3 regions of the Klebsiella sp. HN106 genome follow, and region 3 is predicted to be linked to each of the others. Evidence: predicted binding sites of a transcription regulator. Region 3 holds the regulator's gene; each other region holds the start of a gene.
The links. Region 3 encodes CRP, which controls carbon source genes, mostly activating them, when cyclic AMP is high. Its sites were predicted from a motif close to ATGTGANNNNNNTCACAT; they were not measured.

Region 1 (7,812 bases), on a different contig from region 3:
CAGCAACGACGAAGCCAGCAGCGCCGCCGTTGAGCGCCTGAGTGTCGGTATCATTTTTTCCTTGCCTGAAGTGATGTTATTTTTGTTGTCCCGATCACAAATAGCATGCTAACCGACGCTTGTATAGTTCCCATCGGTGATGAAAAGCACGCCAGCGACCTACCGAAAATAATGATCTAGGCGGCGGACGAATTATTCTGTAGTTTGATTTTGTTCACAAAAAATCCAATAACAACCGAGGCAGGGTATGACGCGAAAAGACGGGCTGCTGGCATTACTGGTGGTGGTGGTATGGGGGCTGAATTTCGTGGTGATTAAGCTGGGGCTGCATAATATGCCGCCGCTGATGCTTGCCGGGCTGCGTTTTTTGCTGGTGGCTTTCCCGGCGCTGCTCTTCGTCGCGCGGCCAAAAATTCCGCTCACTCTGCTGCTGGGCTACGGTCTGACTATTAGCTTTGGCCAGTTTGCGTTTCTGTTCTGCGCGATTAGCCTCGGTATGCCTGCCGGGCTGGCCTCGCTGGTGCTGCAGGCGCAGGCCTTTTTTACCATTATTCTTGGCGCGTTTATCTTCGGCGAGCGTTTGCAGGCGAAACAGCTGGCAGGTATCGCACTGGCGATTTTCGGCGTCCTGGTGCTGGTCGAGGCCAGCCTCGGCGGACAGCATGTTCCGCTGGTGGGCTTTTTGCTGACCCTGGCGGCGGCGCTGAGCTGGGCCTGCGGCAACATCTTCAATAAAAAAATCATGTCCCATGCGAGCCGGCCGCCGATTATGTCTTTAGTCGTGTGGAGCGCGCTGATCCCGGTGCTGCCTTTTATGCTGGCCTCCTGGCTTCTCGATGGTCCGCAGATCATGGCGGCAAGCCTGTTGCATATCGATGGGGTAACGATTCTGTCGCTACTGTATCTGGCGTTTGTTGCGACGATTGTCGGCTATGGGATCTGGGGTTCGCTGCTCGGTCGCTATGAGACCTGGCGCGTAGCGCCGCTGTCGCTGCTGGTGCCGGTGGTGGGAATGGCCAGCGCCGCCTTGCTGCTCGGCGAAACGCTGAATAGCCTGCAACTGCTGGGGGCCGTGCTCATTATGGCCGGGCTGTATATCAACGTTTTCGGCCTGCGGATCGTGCGTCCTGGAATGGCGAGAGGATAAAAAAAAGCCCCGGTGACGGGGCTAAAGGGATTTTACAGGCCTTGCTGGTTGTAATAGGGTACGCCCAGTTCATCTGATTTATCACTGCCCGAAGCCATGTGATTGAAATCAAAAGGCGAATCATTATGCTCGGAAGGAATAATCATCGCATCCCGGTTGTTGTGGCGAACCGGAGTGGTGGTCTGCTCCGCATAACTCTGGCTGGAGACCAGCGCCAATAGCACGATGGCGGCGGAAGCGAATAGTTTCATGATTTCCTCAATACGTCTTTTTTGCAGGCGGTTAACAACAGTTGTTCAACGGGAGCAGGTAGCGCGACTCGCCCGGCACGTTAGTAATACGATACTGGTGCGGCGGAACATCGAAATAGTTTTTGAAAGTCCGCGTCAGCGTTTGCTGCGACTCAAAGCCATAGCGCTCGGCCAGGTATAAGATAGGCTCGTTGCTCTGCTTCAGCTTCTGCGCAATCTCGGTCAGCTTACGGCTGCGGATATATTGTCCCAGCGAGTGACCGGTCTCTTTCTTGAACATTCTTTGCAGGTGCCACTTGGAGTAACCTGAGCGCTCTGAAACCTTCTCCAGCGACAGGGGCGATTCCAGGTTATCCTCGATCCACGACAAAATACTATGGATAGTGATGGCGTCGTTATTGCGTCTGGACATCATCTTACCTCTTCTTATTACGACAGAACTTTTTTGAGCAGGCACTCAAGAGTGGCCACTTCATCCGTCGACAGATTTTTTGTTAGTTCCTGGTGCAATTTCTGACCCACAACCTGATGACACTGCTCACAAAGGGCTGCGCCGTCTGGCGTTAGCTGCACCAGTACGCCACGCTTGTCAGTCGGGTTGGGTAACCGTTCAATCCAGCCTTTACAGACCAGGCGGTCAAGCATGCGCGTCATGGCGCCCGGATCGACGGAAAGGACGGTTTTCAGCTCAACGGGGGTAATACACACTTCGCAACGAATGGAACAGAGCACCCGAAACTGGGTGGACGTAATATCCATCGGTGAGAGGTAGTCGTTGAGCAGGCGATCTTTTTTCTGGTTAACCATCTGGATCAAGCGTCCGAGGGGGATCATTTCGTTAAACAGGTCGCTTGTACTTTTCACGATGGTTGCCCAGGCAATGACTTAGTTGCGGGAGATATTATTGCCTAGGCAAATATAAGTCAACCTGATGAATAAGCCGATGCCACGATTTGCTAAAACGGATAGTTGTGATGCAGGTCACTCTATTTGGCGCGGTTGTCTTATGATTTATTGCATGATGGATACATTCTGCCGGGAACTCGCGCTACTCTGACAACCGACGCTATACTCGGCGCGCGTCATTTTTTGATAATCCAATATTTACAGGACTTTAACTCACTATGATGGATCTTTTTAAAGCGATAGGCCTGGGACTGGTTGTGATCCTACCGCTGGCAAACCCGCTGACTACCGTGGCGCTGTTCCTTGGCCTGGCCGGAAACATGAATAACGCCGAGCGTAACCGGCAGTCGCTGATGGCCTCGGTCTACGTGTTCGCTATCCTGATGGTCGCGTGGTACGCCGGGCAGGTGGTGATGAACACCTTTGGCATATCGATTCCCGGACTGCGTATCGCCGGGGGGCTGATTGTCGCCTTTATCGGCTTCCGGATGCTGTTTCCGCAGCAAAAGGCCCATGATTCGATGGAAGCTAAGCTCAAATCGGAAGAGCTCGAAGATGAACCGACGGCCAATATTGCCTTCGTTCCCCTGGCGATGCCGAGCACCGCAGGGCCGGGGACGATCGCGATGATTATCAGCTCGGCGTCGACGGTGAAGCACGGCGCAAACTTCCCGGAGTGGGTTGTGCTGGCGGCGCCGCCGATTACTTTTGCGCTAGTCGGCATTATTCTGTGGGGCTGCCTGCGCAGCTCCGGAGCGATTATGCGTCTGGTCGGGAAGGGCGGTATCGAGGCGATTTCCCGCCTGATGGGCTTCCTGCTGGTCTGTATGGGCGTGCAATTCATCATCAACGGCGTGTTGGAGATTATTTCGACCTATCACGCCTGACGACTTTGCATCGACAGGAAAAATAAAAAAGCCTGCCGTTTTGCAACCGGCAGGCTTTTTTTAGTCGAACGATCAGGAGTGATGCGGCTGATGGTCGTCCAGCGAGATCGGCCAGCGGCGGAAAATCATCACCGCCCACATTAACGCGACGACGGCCGGGATCGCGCCGACATAGCCAATCGACGCCATCGACAGATGGGTACTGACCTGACTGCCCACCAGCGCGCCAGCGCCGATGCCGATATTAAAGATCCCCGAAAACAGCGACATCGCCACGTCGGTTGCATCCGGCGCCAGCGCCAGCACTTTAACCTGCATACCAAGCCCGATAATCATGATCGCCACGCCCCAGAAGACGCTCAGCAGCATCAGGTGGTTAGCGTTGTGCGAGGCGGGCAGCAGCAGTAGCAGACACGCCAGCAGCAGGCCAATCGCCGCATTGATTAATCCGGAAGCATGCAGGTTGCCGAGCTTACCAAACAGAATGCTGCCGACGATACCCGCGCCGCCCAGCGTCAGCAGCAGCACGGTCGCGAAGTTGCCGCTCAGGCCGGCGACCGTCTGAACGAACGGTTCAATATAGCTATAGGCGGTATAGTGCGCGGTCACCACAATCACCGTCAGTAAATAAATACTCAGCAGCGCAGGGCGGCGGAACAGCACCGGTAGGCTTTTCAGCGAACCTGAATGCTCGCTCGGCAGCCTGGGCAGCAGCTTGATCAGGCATACCATGGTGATCAGCGCTCCCAGGCCAATAACCAGGAAGGTGGTGCGCCAGCCAAAGTACTGCCCGACGATACGGCCGATCGGGATACCGAAAACCATCGCCAACGCGGTACCGGTAGCAATCAGGCTCAGCGCCTGCGCCCGTTTACCGGCTGGCGCCATACGAATCGCCAGCGCTGAAGTAATCGACCAGAATACCGCGTGGGCAAAAGCGATACCGATACGGCTGATCACCAGCACGTTAAAGTTCCATGCCAGGAACGACAGCACGTGGCTGGCGATAAACAGAATAAACAGGCCAACCAGCAGACGACGGCGCTCCATCTTGCTGGTCAACAGCATAAAGGGCAGCGACATCAGCGCGACGACCCAGGCGTAGATCGTCAGCATAATCCCCACCTGCGCCGTTTCCATGCCGAAGCTGTCAGCAATGTCCGACAGCAGGCCAACGGGCGCAAATTCGGTGGTATTAAAAATAAATGCCGCAATCGCAAGCGTGACTACGCGCAGCCACGCGACCTTGCGTGAAACCGTATTTGTCATCATAAGTTCAGGGCTGGTTACAAAGAGGAAAGAAGTGGCACGATCTTAAAACGATCGCTGCCTAAAACACAACCATTTTGTGATCTGAGTCTCATTTTTGTTTGAAGGAAATACCTGAACCTAACGGATTAATTTTCTTATAAAAGGTGTGCAATTATCCCGTTTATGTCATGTTATCGATAAGTAAAGAAGATGAAGGGACCGAACGATGCAGGAAATTAATTTTTATCTGGTCGATGCGTTCAGCGACCATAGCTTTGGCGGCAACGCAGCGGCGGTTTGCCCGCTCACCGAATGGCTGCCGGACGAAACGTTGCTGAAAATGGCGCAACAGCATAATCAGTCGGAGACGGCGTTTTTCGTCCGCACCGATGAAGGATACGAGCTGCGCTGGTTTACCACGCTGGATGAGATCAACCTTTGCGGCCATGCGACGCTGGCGGCATCGCACGTGATTTTTGAATATTTCGATCACCCGTCATCAACGATTGTCTTTAGCACCCGTTTTGTTGGCGAGCTTCGCGTCACGCGCAGCGGCGACTGGCTGACCCTGGATTTCCCGGCCTGGGCGACGACCGCCGTTGAGCAGCCGCCTGCGGAACTGCTGGCCGGGCTCGGACTGCGCGAAGCGCAGGAGATACGCGTGGCGCGCGATTATCTGGTGATTCTGGCCAACCGCCAGCAGGTGGAAGCCGTGCGCCCGGATATGCAGAGACTCCAGCGCCTCGGTAAAATGATCTGTATCAGCGCGGCGGATGAAGAGTATGACTTTGTCAGTCGTTTCTTCTGCCCGGGCGAGGCGGTGGCGGAAGATCCGGTGACCGGTTCGACCCACAGCATGCTGATTCCCTACTGGGGCGAAAAGCTCGGCAAAACGGAGATGCAGGCGCGGCAGGTTTCGGCCCGCGGCGGCGATCTGCGCTGCCAGTGGCGGGGCGAGCGGGTTCTGATCGGCGGTCAGGCGACGACCTATTTAATCGGCACGATTACGCTGCGTTAAGGAGGCCGGGTGAAGGAAATCCCTTTTTATCTGGTGGCGGCTTTCAGCGACCAGCCTTTTGCCGGCAATCCGGCGGCGGTATGCCTGCTTAAAGAGTGGCTGCCGGATGCGCTGCTGCTCAACATGGCGCAGCAGCACAACCAGTCGGAAACCGCGTTCGTGGTGCCAGAAAGCGATGGTTTTGCGCTTCGCTGGTTTACCACCCGCAACGAGGTCAATCTCTGCGGCCACGCTACGCTTGCCAGCGCGCACGTGATATTTCATCACCTGGATTATCCTGACGCGGTCATTCACTTCGCGACCGCTTCCGGTCGCCTGACCGTGAGCCGTGAAGGCGAGTGGCTGACGCTGGATTTCCCGGCGGGAGAAACGCAGGAGGGTGAGCCGCCCGCCGCGATGCTCTCCGCGCTGGGTATTGATAGCTATCTGCACGCGCGTAAGGGACGCGCATGGCTTATCGAGCTGGCCTCTCGCGACCTGCTAGAAGCCCTGCGGCCGAATATTACCGCGATGATCCCGGGTGAGCATAAAGTTACCGTTACCGCCGCAGGCAGCGGCGAATATGACTTCGTCAGCCGCTTTTTCTCCCCGGGAGAAGCGGTGTGGGAAGATCCGGTAACCGGTTCTGCGCATACCATGTTGATCCCCTACTGGCGTGCGAAGCTGGGCAAAACCCGGATGCTGGCGCGGCAGGTTTCCGCGCGCGGCGGTGATATTCGCTGCGAGCTAAAGGGCGAGCGGGTATTAATGAGCGGCCAGGCGGTAACCTATTTAAATGGCGTAATCACGCTACGTGAAATAACGTCAGGCGAGTACGAAAAATAAAAAGGGATCGGCAATAAACCTGCCGATCCCTTATCCATCCCCGCGTGTTGGGCAAACGTCTCCTGCGTACTCCACGAAAAACCAGAGCCACTATCGGGTCAGACCAGAACAGATTGAAGAGAAAACTACATCGGGAATATCACAATCGCGCCGACGCACAGTGCCAGAATCCGTATTAAGTACATCGGCACCGAGAATATCCAGAATTCCGGTAATTTATATTTCCCCATTCCCAGAATCATTGCCGGCATACCGTCAATCGGCATATAGCCACCGTTCCAGCCAGAAATGACCACCGCAATCGCGGCTGCGGTAGGGTTGAGGCCGAGGCTGGTACAGGCGGCGATCGCGATCGGCGCGAAGATATACACCGAGCCCATGTTCGACCCGGTAAAGGTTGAGCAGGTGCTGGTCAGTAGCGCAAAGATAAAAATAAACACGAAGGGCGATACGTTTGCGCCGAGCACGCCCGCCACCGCATCGCCGACCATTGCCGTGAAGCCCGTGCCTGCCAGCGCATCGGCAACGCCGATCACCCCAGCCATCATCAGGATAACCGGCGCGCCCATATGATCGCGAACCTCTTTGAAGTCGACAACGTTAATCATCATCACGAAGGCGGCGGCGAGACCCGGTACGACATAGGCGATATTGCCTAACTGATTCATCAGCATCATACCCACGACGCTGAACGCAAAGGCGCCAACGGTGCAATACTCTTTCCACGCGGGCAGCACCACGGCTTCCTCTTCGCGTACCGCCATCGCTTCCTCGGAGGCATCGGCGATCGGGTGATCGGGTAAAAAGCGATACGCAACCAGGCACCAGGCCAAAAAGGCCAGCGACATCACCAGATTGACCAGAGCAAATTTCACCATTGAAATCTCCTCGTTGAAACCGGCGGTTTGCAGTACCGTGGCGGTGACGCCAAACAGCAGCGCGACGTTAACCGGGAACAGAGGATGATTGGTGGCGAATCCCAGCGGCATCATCAGCTTTGAGGTCGGCAGCTTCTTGCTGTAGGGGATGGTCGAAACCAGTGACAGAATCAGCACGTAGTAGCCGGTTGAACCGGTACCCGCCAGGCTGGCGCCAATCATGACAATCACCAGTAGCAGCGCGTAGCTTTTATAGCTGCCTTTATTTACCAGATTAACCATCGCCGATTTTACGTTACCGATCAGCCGCGTTTTCTGCAGCGCCGCCATCACCACCATAAAGCCGGCGATCATAATGACGCTTGAGTTAACAAACCCGGCAAAGGCCTGCTGAACGTTGGAGAGCCCTGTCACAACCAATAGCAGACAGGCGAGCAGCGGCGGTGCGCCAAACGCCATTTTGTCTGACATAATAAGAACTATCATTAGCACCAGAATGCCCAGCGCCAGAATCATTTCCATTGTCATTGTTATTTCTCCTTCTTATTTACCCTTCCAGCATGTCGCTCGGCACTTTAAATACGGCTTTGCGTACCGTTGACGGCACGTCTACCGCGCACAGCGCCTGATGGGGTTCGCCGGGCAGAAA
Region 2 (7,812 bases), on a different contig from region 3:
CGGGAAGCCGGAAGCGCCGGAGATTGCTTCGCCCATCAGCGGGGAGTCCTGGTTAGCGGTAGAAACCACCGCCAGCTTGTCGCCTTTCAGCACCAGCCACGCCCAGCCGGAGCCGAAACGGGTAGCAGCCGCTTTTTCAAATTCCGCTTTAAAGTTGTCAACGGAACCGAAATCACGCTCGATAGCCGCTTTCAGGTCGCCCTGCAGGGTGGTACCTGTTTTCAGGCCTTTCCAGAACAGGCTGTGGTTAGCGTGGCCGCCGGCGTTGTTACGCAGCACGGTTTTTTTGTCTGCCGGCAGCTGATCCAGTTTGGTAATCAGCTCTTCTGCGGACAGGTTCGCGAATTCAGGCAGGCTTTCCAGCGCTGCGTTGGCATTATTAACGTAGGTCTGGTGGTGTTTAGTGTGATGGATTTCCATCGTCTGCTTGTCAAAATGCGGTTCCAGGGCGTCATAAGCGTACGGCAGGGCAGGCAGTGTATAACTCATAATCATCTCCATTATTGTCGAGCGGCGGAAAGTGTTAATGCCGCGTAAGCAGTTGGTTCATTATAGTTAATTAAATGATATTGAAAACGCTTATCAATGCCGTATTTTTAATAAGGTTATAACAAGGGGGAATAGATGTAGTTTTGTGATACAGAACAACTAATTAAGTTTTTGGTTGCCAGGTTCCGCCTTCTGGTGGCAACAGCTTAAAGGCGGAAAAACTGACCGATTTTTACACTCATCGGGTCGGAAGAAGATTTATCCGATAAAAAATAGATGAGGATAAAATCAATGAATCACGCGATTACGATGGGTATTTTTTGGCATTTGATAGGTGCAGCCAGTGCAGCCTGTTTCTATGCCCCGTTCAAGAAAGTTAAACATTGGTCCTGGGAAACAATGTGGTCAATCGGCGGGATCGTCTCCTGGCTGATCCTCCCCTGGGCCATCAGCGCCATGCTGCTGCCCGACTTCTGGGCCTATTACGGTTCTTTTAACGCCTCCACGCTTCTGCCCGTTTTCCTGTTCGGCGCCATGTGGGGCATCGGTAATATTAACTACGGCCTGACGATGCGCTATCTCGGCATGTCGATGGGGATCGGCATCGCCATTGGTATTACGTTGATTGTCGGTACGCTCATGACCCCGATTCTCAATGGTCAGTTTGATGTTCTCATTAACACTAAAGGCGGCCAGATGACGCTGCTCGGCGTGCTGGTTGCGGTGATTGGCGTGGGCATCGTCACCCGGGCAGGCCAGTTGAAAGAACGCAAAATGGGCATCAAGGCCGAAGACTTCAATCTGAAAAAGGGCCTGCTGCTGGCGGTGATGTGCGGCATCTTCTCCGCAGGTATGTCGTTCGCCATGAACGCCGCCAAGCCGATGCACGAAGCCGCCGCCGCGCTCGGCGTCGACCCGCTTTACACCGCGCTGCCAAGCTATGTGGTGATCATGGGCGGCGGCGCGCTGGTTAACCTCGGCTTCTGCTTTATCCGGCTGGCAAAAGTGAAGAATTTGTCGATAAAAGCCGACTTCTCGCTGGCAAAACCGCTCATTATCAGCAATATCCTGCTTTCCGCGTTAGGCGGCCTGATGTGGTATCTCCAGTTCTTCTTCTACGCCTGGGGCCACGCCAGCATCCCGGCGCAGTACGACTACATGAGCTGGATGCTGCATATGAGCTTCTATGTGCTGTGCGGCGGGCTTGTAGGCCTGATCCTCAAAGAGTGGAACAACGCCGGTCGTCGTCCTGTGGGCGTCCTCAGCCTCGGCTGCGTGGTGATTATCATCGCCGCCAATATCGTCGGTCTGGGAATGGCGAACTAGCGTCGTCAGGCGGCGGCGCGACTGCGCTGCCGCCACTGCCCCGGCGTCATGCCTATCTCGCGGTTAAACACCACCGAAAAGTAATTACTGTCTTCAAACCCGCACTGCATCGCCACTTCGCCAATCAGCCGTTCGGTATGCTGCAGCAGATACTGCGCGTGGCAAATACGCAGCTGGCGCAGGTAGTGGTTGATAGTCATCCCCGTCTGCTGACGAAACTGCTGGCGCAGCGCGCGCTCGCTGCACCCTTCCCGCTCGCAAAAACGGTCAAGAAAGAAGGGACGATTGAGGCTGCCCGCCAGCTCGGTGAGCAGCTTATCGAGCAGCGCTTCGCTTTGAGTTGCCGCCAGATTATCGGTGGCGTAGCGATAGCGCTGAAGAATAAGCACCAGCTGCGCAAACAGCAGTTCGGCCATATTATTGGCCTGGGCATCACTGCGGCTGCTCTCATGCTCCAGCTGGGTAATCACCTGTCTGACCTGGGCCATGCCGCTGCTGCCAATCCTCCAGTGCGGAACCCACGGGGTGCCGAACAGGCCCGGAATGTGCGCCGCCCAGTCAAAGTTAAGCCGCAGCCGATCCGGGCAATAAATGACGTTTTGCAGGACGAGATCGTTTACCGAGGCGTAGGAGTGCTTATCTTCCGCGCGGATATAGAACAGATCGCCGCGGGTAATGCGCCACGGGCGATCGTTAAGAACGTGCAGGCCGTTTCCCCGCCACACCAGCACCAGTTCGCAGAACTCATGGGTGTGCTCGGCGAAGACGTTTTGCGGATAGCGATCCGCTACCGCCACCGCCTGAGCGGGGGAGGCAAAAAATTCATCTTTGCGAAGAATCAGCTGACCTGCCACGACATCAACTCCGAACATAAATAACGTTTCATTATTCGCGTTTATGTCTGCTAAAACGTTGACTGCTCTCCCGTTACTGAAGAATGGCGTCGCGCCCCTGGCGAATATCGCGCGGAGACCAGTCAAATTCACGGCGAAAAAGCGTCGAAAAGTGGTTACTGTCGCCGAATCCGCAGCGATAGGCGATATCGGTCACGCTGTCATCGCTGTGGCGCAGCAGATGGCGCGCTTTCATCAACCGCACCCGATTCAGGTAGCGCTGCGGCGTCAGTCCGGTTTGCTGTTTTAACTGACGATGCAGAGTTCGCAAAGAGAGCGAAAACCGCGCCGCCACCTCTTCCCAGCAGATATCTTCGGCAAAATGATCTTCCAGCCAGGCCATTAAATGGTTGAGCCGCGCGTCATTGTTGGCTGCGCCTTCGGCGAGGCTGCTTTTACGCAGGTGCACCAGCAGCTGCATAAATAAAATCTCGCGGCTGGCGATGGCGTGCATATCCGCATCCGCGCCAACGTTCTCCATCTGCTCCACAATCTGCCGCACCTGCTGCAATGCATTCTGATTCACCCGCCAGTGTGAGAGATAGTTCCCCTCCTGCTCCTGCGGTAACAGTTCGTTCAGGCCGGACAAAAAGCGAAATGCGTCCGGCGCGCGATAGAGCACATTAGTCAGGCATAAATTATCCGTGTGCTCGTAGAGATGACGATCGTGATCGCGGATAAAGCACACCGATCCGCCGCTGATGGTATAGGGCTGGCCGTTGAAAACGTGAATCCCGGTGCCGTGCTCCACAATAACAATCTCATGAAAATCATGATGATGCTCAGGAAAAGCGGATTGCGGGAGCCGCGGCTCAATGGCGACAGCTGAAACGCCGGACTTAAAGAAATCCACACTGTGCAACATAGTCATAGCCGCTCCTCGAAATGAGAAAAGTTATCAATCAGTGGAGCAAATAGTAATTAAGGGGCGGCGATCCGGCCTTCAATTTTTGACCGCAAAATTCGTAAAGCCTGCCGCTTTTTCAAGAAATGGCGGGAAAGATCGGGAACTGCGGACAACATCACATCCCTCCATCCAGCGCAGATAAAACGAAACTGTGACCTCTCTCACGGTCACCTTTGCTTTCTTGCCAGCGGCCAATTTTCCCTGTCAGTAACAAGAAGGTGAGCCTGAGGCGACTTTTTTAGACTGCATGCAATGATTTTCACAAGGATCTTCCCATGAGTTTTCGTCATTGTGTCGCCGTTGATTTAGGCGCCTCCAGCGGGCGGGTGATGCTCGCCGGTTATCAACCCGGGCAGCAAACGCTGGCGCTGCGTGAAATTCACCGTTTTACCAATAGCCTGCAGAAGGTGGATGGTTTCGACTGCTGGGATCTCGATAGCCTGGAAGGGGAAATTCGCCGCGGTCTGGAGAAGGTCTGCGAACAGGGCATCCTGATCGACAGCATCGGCATCGATACCTGGGGCGTGGATTATGTCCTGCTGGATAAAGCGGGCCAGCGCGTCGGCCTGCCGGTTTCCTATCGCGATTCTCGTACCCAGGGGCTGATGCGCCATGCCGAAGAGCAGCTGGGCCGGGCGGAGATCTACCGCCGCAGCGGCATTCAGTTTCTGCCGTTTAACACCCTTTACCAGCTCCGCGCGCTGGTTGAACAACAGCCGGAACTGGTCAGCCAGGCCGCGCATGCGCTGCTGATCCCGGACTACTTTAGCTTCCGCCTGACTGGCAACATGAACTGGGAGTACACCAACGCCACCACCACGCAACTGGTCAACATTAACAGCGATAACTGGGATGAAGAGCTGCTGAACTGGAGCGGCGCGCCGCGCGAATGGTTCGGTACGCCGACGCACCCCGGCAACGTTATCGGCCACTGGATATGTCCGCAGGGCAATAACATCCCGGTGGTCGCCGTCGCCAGTCACGATACCGCCAGCGCGGTTATCGCCTCGCCGCTGGCCAGCAAAAACGCCGCGTATCTCTCTTCCGGCACCTGGTCGCTGATGGGCTTTGAAAGCAAAACCCCCTGCACCAGCGATGCGGCGCTAAAGGCCAATATCACCAACGAAGGCGGGGCCGAAGGCCGCTATCGGGTACTGAAAAATATTATGGGTCTTTGGCTGCTGCAGCGGGTGCTCAAGGAGCAAAACGTCAGCGACCTGCCGGCGCTGATCGCACGCACCGCTGCGCTTCCGGCCTGCCGCTGCGTTATCGACTGTAACGATGACCGCTTTATCAACCCGGACAACATGAGCGCGGAAATCCAGGCCGCCTGCCGCGAATCCGGGCAGCCGGTTCCTGCCGGCGACGCCGAGCTGGCCCGCTGCATTTTCGACAGCCTGGCGCTGCTCTACGCTCGGGTGCTTAACGAACTGGCGGCGCTGCGCGGTCAGCCGTTCAGCCAGCTGCATATTGTCGGCGGCGGCTGCCAGAACGAACTGCTCAATCAGCTTTGCGCCGACGCCTGCGGCATCACCGTGGTCGCTGGCCCGGTTGAGGCCTCCACCCTGGGCAATATCGGCATTCAGCTGATGACCCTGGACGAGCTGCACAACGTCGATGAATTCCGTCAGGTCGTGCGGCAAAACTACGCCCTCACCACCTTTACCCCCAATCATGAAAGTGAAATTGCCCGCTTTAGCGCGCAGTTTCAGCCACAACAGACCAAGGAGCTTTGCGCATGACCACTCAACTTGAACAAGCCTGGGAAATTGCCAAACAGCGCTACGCCAGCGTCGGCGTGGATGTCGAGGAGGCCTTGCGCCAGCTGGACCGCCTGCCCGTTTCCATGCACTGCTGGCAAGGCGATGACGTCGTCGGTTTCGAAAACCCGGAAGGAAGCCTGACCGGCGGTATTCAGGCCACCGGCAACTACCCGGGGAAAGCGCGTAACGCCAGCGAGCTGCGCGCCGACCTTGAGCAGGCGTTGAGCCTGATCCCCGGGCCAAAACGCCTGAACCTGCACGCCCTCTATCTGGAATCCGACGCGCCGGTAGCGCGTAATGAAATTAAGCCAGAGCACTTTAAAAACTGGGTTGAGTGGGCGAAAGCCAACAAGCTGGGGCTGGATTTTAACCCCTCCTGCTTCTCGCATCCGCTGAGCGCTGATGGCTTTACGCTGTCGCACGCCAACGATGAAATCCGCCAGTTCTGGATCGATCACTGCAAGGCCAGCCGCCGCATTTCCGCTTACTTCGGCGAGCAGCTGGGCACGCCGTCGGTGATGAATATCTGGATCCCGGACGGCATGAAGGATATTACCGTTGACCGCTTCGCGCCGCGCCAGCGCCTGCTGAACGCGCTTGATGAAGTGATCAGCGAGAAGCTGGACCCGGCGCACCATATTGACGCCGTAGAGAGCAAACTGTTCGGTATCGGCGCGGAAAGCTACACCGTCGGTTCCAATGAGTTCTATATGGGCTACGCCACCAGCCGCCAGACTGCCCTGTGCCTGGATGCCGGCCACTTCCATCCGACGGAGGTCATCTCCGATAAGATTTCCGCCGCCATGCTCTATATCCCGCGTCTGCTGCTGCACGTAAGCCGTCCGGTACGCTGGGACAGCGACCACGTGGTGCTGCTGGATGATGAAACCCAGGCCATCGCCAGCGAAATCATCCGCCACGATCTGTTCGACCGCGTGCATATCGGTCTCGATTTCTTCGACGCCTCGATCAACCGCATCGCGGCGTGGGTGATTGGTACCCGCAATATGAAGAAAGCGCTGCTGCGCGCTCTGCTGGAACCAACCGAGCAGCTGCGTCAGCTGGAGCTCGACGGCGATTACACCGCCCGTCTGGCGCTGCTGGAAGAGCAGAAGTGCCTGCCGTGGCAGGCCATCTGGGAAATGTACTGTCAGCGTCACGATACGCCGGCAGGCAGCCAGTGGCTGGATAACGTACGCGCTTATGAAAATACGGTTCTGAGCCAGCGCGGGTAATGCCTGGACTTCCCTGGACGCAGCCGGGCTACGAACCGGTAGCCCGGATAAGCCATTTACGGCGCAATCCGGGGGCTCACACATATTCAGGGCGAGGGGCCAACCCCGCGCCGAATCAACAGGAAAGACAAGACTATGCAGACCATTATCGACGCCTGGTTCGTCCAGGGCATGATTAAAGCCACTTCCGACGCCTGGCTGAAAGGCTGGGACGAGCGCAACGGCGGCAACCTGACGCTGCGCCTCGACGAAGCGGATATTGAACCCTACGCGGCGGATTTCCACGCTAAACCGCGCTATATCGCCCTGAGCCAGCCGATGCCAACGCTGGCCAACCAGCCGTTTATCGTCACCGGTTCCGGTAAATTCTTCCGTAACGTCCAGCTCGACCCGGCGGCGAACCTCGGCGTGGTGAAAGTCGACAGCGACGGCGCGGGATACCATATTCTTTGGGGTCTGACCAACGATGCGGTACCGACATCCGAGCTACCGGCGCACTTCCTGTCGCACAGCGAGCGCATCCGCCTGACCAACGGCAAAGACCGGGTGATCATGCACTGCCACGCCACTAACCTGATTGCCCTGACCTACGTGCTGGAGAACAACAGCGATCTGTTCACCCGTAAGCTCTGGGAAGGCAGCACCGAATGCCTGGTGGTCTTCCCGGACGGCGTCGGCATTCTGCCGTGGATGGTGCCGGGCACCGACGAAATCGGCCAGGCCACCGCTGAGGCGATGCAGAAACACTCGCTGGTGCTGTGGCCGTTCCACGGCGTCTTTGGTAGCGGCCCCAATCTGGATGAAACCTTCGGCCTGATCGATACCGCCGAGAAATCCGCTGAGGTGCTGGTGAAAGTCTATTCAATGGGCGGGATGAAACAAACCATCACCCGCGAAGAGCTGGTCGCTCTTGGCAAACGCTTCAACGTTCAACCGATGCAGTCCGCGTTAGACCTTTATCAATAACAACATCGCGCCCCGCTCATCGAGACGGGGCGAAACATCACCTGCAAACCCTACCAAACTGACTCTTGTGGAGTAAAAGCAATGAAAACAAAGACAAGCTTGATCCTCACCGTTGCCATCCTGGCGTTGTCCGGTTCCGCTTTAGCCGAAGTCAAAATCGCCCTCGTGGCGAAATCATTGGGAAATGGATTCTTCGAAGCAGCGAACGTCGGCGCGCAGGAAGCGGCCAAAGA
Region 3 (7,812 bases):
ATGGTGATCCCGCTGACCAGCCCAAGCACGAACATCGAGGCGGAAAACAGCGCCAGGCTATGGCTGAACATCAAACCGGCGACGGCCAGAATCATCAGGATAAAGCCAAAGCGCAGTTGCGTTTTCAGCGGAACAATTTCCATCAGCCAAGCGTTCAGGAAGATAGAGATCAGGATACCGGCATTAAGAAAGGTAAAGGTGTTGCTCATGCTGGAGACGGGCAGATGAAAATAATCTGCGATGTTTCCCATCACCATCCCGGTGACAATCACCAACGCGCCGGTCAGGGCGTAGGAGAAGAAGCTGATCCATGTGAGCTTGATACGATTGCTGTTAGTCATGACAGGCCTGTGAATAGAAATGTAAAGCGCGTTGACTCTGCGCCGGGCGGACAGATTTTATGCGTTAGCGTGATTCAAGCAAACGTTTATTCTGAAATTTATAGTTTTTTGCAATTGTTAGTGTGACTTGTATCACATTTGATTATTTGGCGGAGCGCCTGGCCCATCGTTACAAGTGTTTCAGCTAAGTAAAATTAGGTAAAAGGCTAGCCCAGGATGCAAAGGCTCTTTAGAATCAAAGCACTCGGTTTTTATTCTGCTCCGTTAAGGAATTTCCATGCTCAAATCAACTCTCGCGGCGGTGGCTGCCGTTTTCGCCATTTCAGCATTTTCCCCGGCCATGGCGGCAAAGGGGGATCCTCATGTGTTGCTGACCACGTCTGCGGGCAATATTGAGCTTGAGCTGAATAGCCAGAAAGCGCCCATCTCGGTTGATAACTTCCTCAAGTACGTGAACAGCGGTTTTTATAACAACACCACTTTTCACCGTGTGATCCCGGGCTTTATGGTGCAGGGCGGCGGCTTTAACGAACAGATGCAGCAGAAACAGCCTAATCCGCCGATTAAAAATGAAGCCGACAACGGTCTGCGCAACACGCGCGGCACCATCGCCATGGCGCGTACTGCCGATCAGGACAGCGCCACCAGCCAGTTCTTTATCAATATTGCGGATAACGCCTTCCTCGATCATGGCCAGCGTGATTTCGGCTATGCGGTGTTTGGTAAAGTAGTCAAAGGCATGGACGTCGCGGATAAAATTTCTCAGGTGCCGACTCACAACGTTGGGCCGTATCAAAATGTTCCGTCCAAACCTATCGTTATTCTTTCCGCAAAAGTACTGCCGTAATCTTAATTGCGCGGGTAACGCTCACCCGCGCATTCCCCGCTTCCCTGCGAAATCGCTTTTTGCCGCTTATACTTGTGGCTACTGCGGACATGTCAGGGAGGTGTTAAATGAAAAAGCTCACCGAAAAACAGAAATCCCGACTCTGGGAGGATCGACGCAACGTGAATTTTCAGGCCAGCCGGCGGCTGGAGGGCGTCGATATTCCGCTAATCAACCTTACTCCCGAAGAAGCCCTGGCGCGTATTGCGGCGTTAAGGAGCCACTATGAGCGATAAATTTGGTGAGGGCCGGGATCCTTATCTTTACTCCGGTCTGCAGGTCATGCGTAACCGCTTAGGTATCCGCCAGGCACAGCGCCTTGAGCAGGCGGCGTGGGAGCTGACCGCGCTACGCGCGGCAACCATCGAACTCGGGCCACTGGTGCGCGGCTTGCCTCATCTCTGCGCGATTCATCGCCAGCTCTATCAGGATATTTTCGACTGGGCGGGACAACTGCGTGAAGTGGATATCTATCAGGGCGACACCCGTTTCTGCCATTTCGCCTATATCGAAAAAGAGGGGAACACGCTCTTTCAGGCCCTGGAAGAGGAAGGCTATCTGGTGGGGCTTGCTCAGGATAAATTCATTGAACGTCTCGCTCATTACTACTGCGAAATTAACGTCCTGCATCCTTTCCGAATCGGCAACGGCCTGGCGCAACGCATTTTCTTTGAACAACTGGCTATTCATGCTGGCTATACGCTGGACTGGCGTGATATTGCCGTCGATGTATGGAACCAGGCCAACCAGAGTGGCGCAATGGGCGACCTTTCTCCACTGCAGACGATATTTCGTAAAGTGGTAAGCGAAGCTGCGGAAACTGAGTAGAATAGCGCGGTTCTTTGTTCCCGGAGCCGCTATGATCCTGCTTATCGATAACTACGATTCTTTTACCTGGAATCTGTACCAGTATTTCTGCGAACTTGGGGCAGAAGTGCAGGTCAGGCGTAATGACGAGCTGACGTTAGCGGAAATTGTTGCGCTGGCGCCCGCGAAAATCGTTATTTCGCCGGGGCCCTGCACGCCGAATGAGTCCGGGATTTCGCTGGCGGTTATTCGCCACTTCTCCGGCAAGACGCCAATCTTAGGCGTTTGCCTGGGCCACCAGGCGATAGCCCAGGTTTTCGGCGCCGCGATCGTGCGGGCGGCCAAAGTCATGCACGGGAAAACGTCCCCCATTAGCCATCGTGGCCAGGGGGTATTTCGTGGCCTCAATAATCCGCTAACCGTGACCCGCTACCACTCCCTGCTGATTGACCCGCTAACGCTGCCTGAATGCTTTGAGGTGACCGCTCGCAGCGAGGAAGGTGAGATCATGGGCATTCGCCACCGCGAATTCGACCTTGAGGGCGTGCAATTTCATCCGGAGAGCATTCTCAGCGAACAGGGCCACCAGCTGCTGGCAAACTTCTTCAATCGGTGATTTGTAGTTGCCATGGGTTGATTTTTTATGCATATTTTGTGATTAGATTATCATAATCACTATCGCATAACGAAGAGGGATGGGCACGACATGGCAACTGAACAACCGGCGATCACCCGCGCGACATTCGATGAGGTTATTTTGCCAATTTATGCACCGGCGGAATTTATTCCGGTGAAGGGCAAAGGAAGCCGGGTATGGGATCAGCAGGGGAAAGAGTACGTTGATTTCGCCGGGGGTATTGCCGTGACTGCGCTCGGACATTGCCATCCGGCGCTGGTGGCGGCACTCCATGAACAGGGTGAAAAGCTGTGGCATACCAGCAACGTTTTTACCAACGAACCGGCCCTGCGCCTGGGGCGTAAGCTGGTTGATGCGACGTTCGCCGATCGCGTCGTGTTTATGAACTCCGGAACCGAAGCCAACGAAACGGCTTTTAAGCTGGCGCGCCACTATACCGTCACTCGCCATAGTCCGTACAAAACCAAAATTATTGCCTTCCATAACGCATTCCACGGTCGATCGCTGTTTACCGTCTCCGTTGGCGGGCAGCCGAAATATTCCGATGGTTTTGGGCCTAAACCGGCCGATATCGTTCACGTGCCGTTTAACGATTTACACGCGGTGAAAGCCGTGATGGACGATCATACCTGCGCGGTGGTGGTCGAGCCGATTCAGGGAGAAGGCGGCGTGACCGCAGCGACGCCGGAATTTCTGCAAGGCTTGCGCGATCTGTGCGACCAGCATCAGGCTTTGCTGGTCTTTGATGAAGTTCAGTGCGGTATGGGGCGCACGGGCTCGCTGTTTGCTTATATGCACTATGGCGTGACGCCGGATATTCTGACCAGCGCCAAGGCGCTGGGCGGCGGTTTCCCAATCAGCGCGATGCTGACCACCCATGACATCGCCAGCGCGTTCCACGCCGGTTCTCATGGATCGACCTACGGCGGTAACCCACTGGCCTGCGCGGTGGGCGGAGCGGCGTTCGATCTGATTAACACACCGGAAGTGCTGGACGGCGTCACCGCGAAGCGCGAGCTGTTTGTTGAGCACCTTCAGCAAATTGACGCGCGGTTCGATCTGTTCAGCGATATCCGCGGCATGGGGCTGCTTATCGGCGCCGAGCTTAAGCCGCAGTATCACGGGAAGGCGCGCGATTTCCTCTACGCCGCCGCAGAGGCTGGTGTCATGGTGCTCAATGCCGGACCGGACGTGATGCGCTTTGTACCGTCGCTGGTGATTGATGATAGCGATATTGCTGAAGGCATGACGCGCTTTGCCCAGGCTGTTGAGCGGGTGCTCAGCGCTTAGTGGCGCGCAGCCAGATGCCATGATGCGGACGCTGACGCCATGCCACCGATGAAATCGTGTGCATGGTGTTCAGATGCCCGAGGATGCGCTGCAGATGCTGCTCCATTGTACTGAGCGGGCCGCGAGGAACCTCCGCATCCTGCGCCTCCATGATATTCACATCCCCTGCGCTGCCCGGCCCATCGGAATCCAGCCGCTGCTGGCAGCGCTGGAGCGCAATCTCGCAGGACTCCAGATAACGTTGCGCCAGATCTGGCGTGAGCATATTGTGCTCGCGCGCCAGGGTGGTCATGGCGTTGATATGCTCGACAATAAACTGGCTGTGGGTAACCCACAGCTTCATATCTTCCAGATAGTGCGAGTTAAAACCGGGTTCCTGCATTGCCTGATTCAGCGAGTTAAACAGCGCGTTATGCGCCTGGTTGACGCGCATTCGCTGATAGGCCAGCGCCGGGGCCTGATGGTCGTCGCTGAGGATCAGCCTGATAGCATCCTGATCGGCTTCCAGCGCATCGTGGGCATTTTTGCGCAGCAGGCCGCTTTGCCATTGCGGCCATAGCCAGACCATACCCCCGAAGGCGATCAGGCAGCCAATCAGCGTATCAATCAGCCTGGCAACGATAAACTGTTCGCCGTTCAGGGTGAGTAGCTGCAGGGTATACACTGCCGTTACCGTAAATCCGACCATCGCCCAGCCGTAGTTCTTGCGGATAATCAGATAGCTTAACAGCGTGATAAAGAGCATCGCGGTCAGCGTATAGCCTTCAGGGACGTGAAAGTGCAGCGTCAGTCCGGCAATGACCAGCCCGGCAATGGTTCCTGCAGCCCGGTGGACGATGCGTACTCGGGTGGCGCCGTAGCCGTTTTGCGTCACGAACAGAACCGTCATCAGGATCCAGTAGGGTTTTGGCAGGTTTAGCGCGCTGCCCATCAGGCTGGCGACGCTCAGCATCACGCTGATACGCGCCGCATTTCGTAAGGCCGGCGACTTAAGCGACAGATAGTTTTTCAGGGCAGGCAGCAGCGGCAGGCGACGGGTTTTATCCGCCATCAGGTTACGCGCGTACAGCGGCCGCTGGGTGCGCAGAACCCGGGCAATACGGCTGAAATGCCAGGCGCAAAACTGCCCGACCGGGTTATCGGGATGCTGCCAGGCGATTTTTTCCAGCGCACCGATCTGTTTATCCATCTGAAAGCGCTGAGGATAACGATGGTAAAGGAGATCGTCCGCCAGCACCCGCAGGCGGGCGGCAACGGTTTGCGCGTTCCAGCGAATCACCGCTTCCGCATGGCTGCGCTCCACCAGTTTTTGCACCTCTTCCGGCTGATGAAGGCTGACGGAAATATGCTCCTGCAGGTCCAGTCCAACCTGGAATGCGCGCAGCAGGCGTTTATGATCGCTGCGCTGGTTGGCCGCCAACATATGCATCTGCTGATAGCACTGGGTTATCAGATCTACCACCTTTTGCTGTCGATTAAGCAGCGGCGGCAACGATGTTGAGGGGTCCGTATGCTGGGTAAGCAGACTGTATTTGGCCTCGCAATAATTGGCCAGCTCGCGATACAGCAGACTTAAGGATTCGCGCAGCGGCTGTTCGCGCCAAAGCCAGAACCAGACCCAGTTAAAAACGCCATACCATAACGTCCCGAGCGCGTAGATCAGCAGCGGCTCCCAGATCGGCATGTTGCCCGCGAGACTGAGCGTAAATATAGCCGCGATAAGCGAGGCGGGCAGCAGCCTTGCGTGCAGAGAGCTGATTTCGGCCGTGACGCCGAGGATGAGCGCCAGACCCGTGAGGATCAGCGGCAAAGGTATTTCTCGCTGCAGAAGGAGTTGAACGATAAGGCTACTGCCGGCAAACAGGCAGCCGCCGATAATCAGGCGTTTAAAGAAACGCTTATGCGGTGTATCCAGCCCGGCAACGTTGCAGCAGGCGGGAACAAGAGAAAACAGCAGCCCCTGCTGTAGATGACCGAACAGAAGCCCTATCGCAACCGGCAGACACAACACCAGCGTTTGCCGCAGTGCATAGTTGACTTCCGGGTGGTAAATCAGCCTGCGCCACATGAGGGGAAAACAAAAACGGCGTATTGTCAGGCAATACGCCGTTTTACCGACTTAACGGGTACCGTAGACGACGATAGTTTTACCGTGTGCCGAGATCAGGTTTTGATCTTCCAGCATTTTCAGGATGCGGCCAACGGTTTCGCGAGAGCATCCGACAATCTGACCGATTTCCTGGCGGGTAATTTTAATTTGCATACCGTCCGGGTGGGTCATCGCATCCGGCTGTTTTGCCAGGTTCAGCAGCGTCTGGGCGATACGACCAGTCACGTCGAGGAAAGCGAGGTTGCCCACTTTTTCCGACGTAACCTGCAGACGGCGCGCCATCTGCGAAGAGAGACGCATCAGGATATCCGGGTTAACCTGGATCAGCTGACGGAATTTTTTGTAGGAGATTTCGGCCACTTCACATGCGGTTTTCGCACGTACCCAGGCGCTACGCTCCTGACCTTCTTCAAACAGGCCTAATTCACCGATGAAATCGCCCTGGTTGAGGTAAGAGAGGATCATCTCTTTACCTTCTTCATCCTTGATGAGTACAGCCACGGAGCCCTTAACGATGTAGTACAACGTTTCTGCTTTTTCACCCTGGTGGATCAGCGTGCTCTTTGATGGGTACTTATGAATGTGGCAATGAGACAAGAACCATTCAAGGGTAGGGTCTGTTTGCGGTTTGCCAAGCACCATGCGCGGTTATCCTCTGTTATAAGCTATCTCCGGGTGCCGACACTACACGGCATCCGGGCATGCAATCGTATTGAATCCCTATACCTGGGAATCCGGCTGAAAGTGTTCTGCAGCCTGTAATGTGAACTCCTCTGCATACATGCAGTACATCAATGTATTACTGTAGCATCCAGACTGTTTTAGCATAGCTTTCGCCGCATGTCTCCTGGTGTCTCGCTTCAGCATGACCCAGGTCGCCTTCCGTTGCGAGAATTGTTATCTACGCGTAATCTGTCAGGAAAATTACAGCCCTGGAGTTAAATTTATGCAAGCGCGAGTGAAGTGGGTTGAAGGGTTAACCTTCATCGGTGAGTCGGCTTCTGGCCACCAGATTCTGATGGACGGTAATTCCGGGGATAAAGCGCCCAGCCCGATGGAAATGGTGCTAATGGCGGCAGGCGGGTGCAGCGCGATTGACGTGGTTTCCATTTTGCAGAAGGGGCGTCATAACGTCACCAACTGCGAAGTTAAGCTGACCTCGGAGCGTCGCGAAGAGGCGCCGCGTCTGTTTACCCATATCAATCTGCACTTTATCGTGACCGGTAAGGAGTTAAAAGACGCGGCCGTTTCCCGCGCCGTTGACCTGTCGGCGGAAAAATACTGCTCGGTGGCGCTGATGCTTGAGAAGGCGGTAAACATTACTCACTCTTATGAAGTGATCGAAGGATAAACGGAACCGACCCCGGTAGGTTATGTTGCCGCCGGGGCGATCGCAGCTAGCTTATTTTCTTGCCTTCCATCAGCCGTTCAACCAGCGGCGCCATAATCAGCTCCATCGCCAGCCCCATTTTTCCGCCCGGTACCACCAGCGTGTTCATATGTGAGATAAACGAACCCTGAAGCATCGCCAGAAGCCACGGAAAATCGATATTTTTCAGGTTGCGGAAATGAATCACCACGAAGCTTTCATCCAGGGAAGGGATGGCTTTGGCCGCAAAGGGATTGGACGTATCCACCGTGGGGACGCGCTGGAAGTTGAGATGGGTGCGCGAAAACTGCGGGGTGATAAAGTTGATGTAGTCCTCCATCGAGCGGACCACCGAGTCCATCACCGCCTCCC

Region 1: ACSIPU_RS02385 (sugar transporter) is a predicted target of CRP. The motif match lies at 4,538-4,555, and genes of this name have one in related genera.
Region 2: rhaS (HTH-type transcriptional activator RhaS) is a predicted target of CRP. The motif match lies at 3,719-3,736, and genes of this name have one in related genera.

What each region holds. Positions count from the first base shown of each region.
Region 1 covers NZ_JBLURD010000001.1:512,351-520,162, reverse strand. The annotation lists gene ydeE (efflux MFS transporter YdeE) at 1-54, opposite strand, end outside; gene eamA (O-acetylserine/cysteine exporter) at 248-1,147, shown strand; gene marB (multiple antibiotic resistance protein MarB) at 1,180-1,398, opposite strand; gene marA (MDR efflux pump AcrAB transcriptional activator MarA) at 1,430-1,810, opposite strand; gene marR (multiple antibiotic resistance transcriptional regulator MarR) at 1,828-2,262, opposite strand; gene ACSIPU_RS02390 (MarC family NAAT transporter) at 2,523-3,191, shown strand; gene ACSIPU_RS02385 (sugar transporter) at 3,264-4,463, opposite strand; gene ACSIPU_RS02380 (PhzF family phenazine biosynthesis protein) at 4,669-5,460, shown strand; gene ACSIPU_RS02375 (PhzF family phenazine biosynthesis protein) at 5,470-6,285, shown strand; gene ACSIPU_RS02370 (SLC13 family permease) at 6,411-7,691, opposite strand; gene ACSIPU_RS02365 (YhcH/YjgK/YiaL family protein) at 7,711-7,812, opposite strand, start outside.
Region 2 covers NZ_JBLURD010000015.1:47,748-55,559, forward strand. The annotation lists gene sodA (superoxide dismutase [Mn]) at 1-489, opposite strand, end outside; gene rhaT (L-rhamnose/proton symporter RhaT) at 781-1,815, shown strand; gene rhaR (HTH-type transcriptional activator RhaR) at 1,821-2,669, opposite strand; gene rhaS (HTH-type transcriptional activator RhaS) at 2,743-3,579, opposite strand; gene rhaB (rhamnulokinase) at 3,891-5,357, shown strand; gene rhaA (L-rhamnose isomerase) at 5,354-6,613, shown strand; gene rhaD (rhamnulose-1-phosphate aldolase) at 6,749-7,579, shown strand; gene rhaS (rhamnose ABC transporter substrate-binding protein) at 7,661-7,812, shown strand, end outside.
Region 3 covers NZ_JBLURD010000011.1:161,628-169,439, forward strand. The annotation lists gene tsgA (MFS transporter TsgA) at 1-341, opposite strand, end outside; gene ppiA (peptidylprolyl isomerase A) at 619-1,188, shown strand; gene ACSIPU_RS22085 (YhfG family protein) at 1,296-1,463, shown strand; gene ACSIPU_RS22090 (putative adenosine monophosphate-protein transferase Fic) at 1,453-2,055, shown strand; gene pabA (aminodeoxychorismate synthase component 2) at 2,087-2,650, shown strand; gene argD (bifunctional acetylornithine/succinyldiaminopimelate transaminase) at 2,741-3,961, shown strand; gene ACSIPU_RS22105 (YccS/YhfK family putative transporter) at 3,951-6,029, opposite strand; gene crp (cAMP-activated global transcriptional regulator CRP) at 6,081-6,713, opposite strand; gene ACSIPU_RS22115 (OsmC family protein) at 7,018-7,422, shown strand; gene ACSIPU_RS22120 (phosphoribulokinase) at 7,469-7,812, opposite strand, start outside.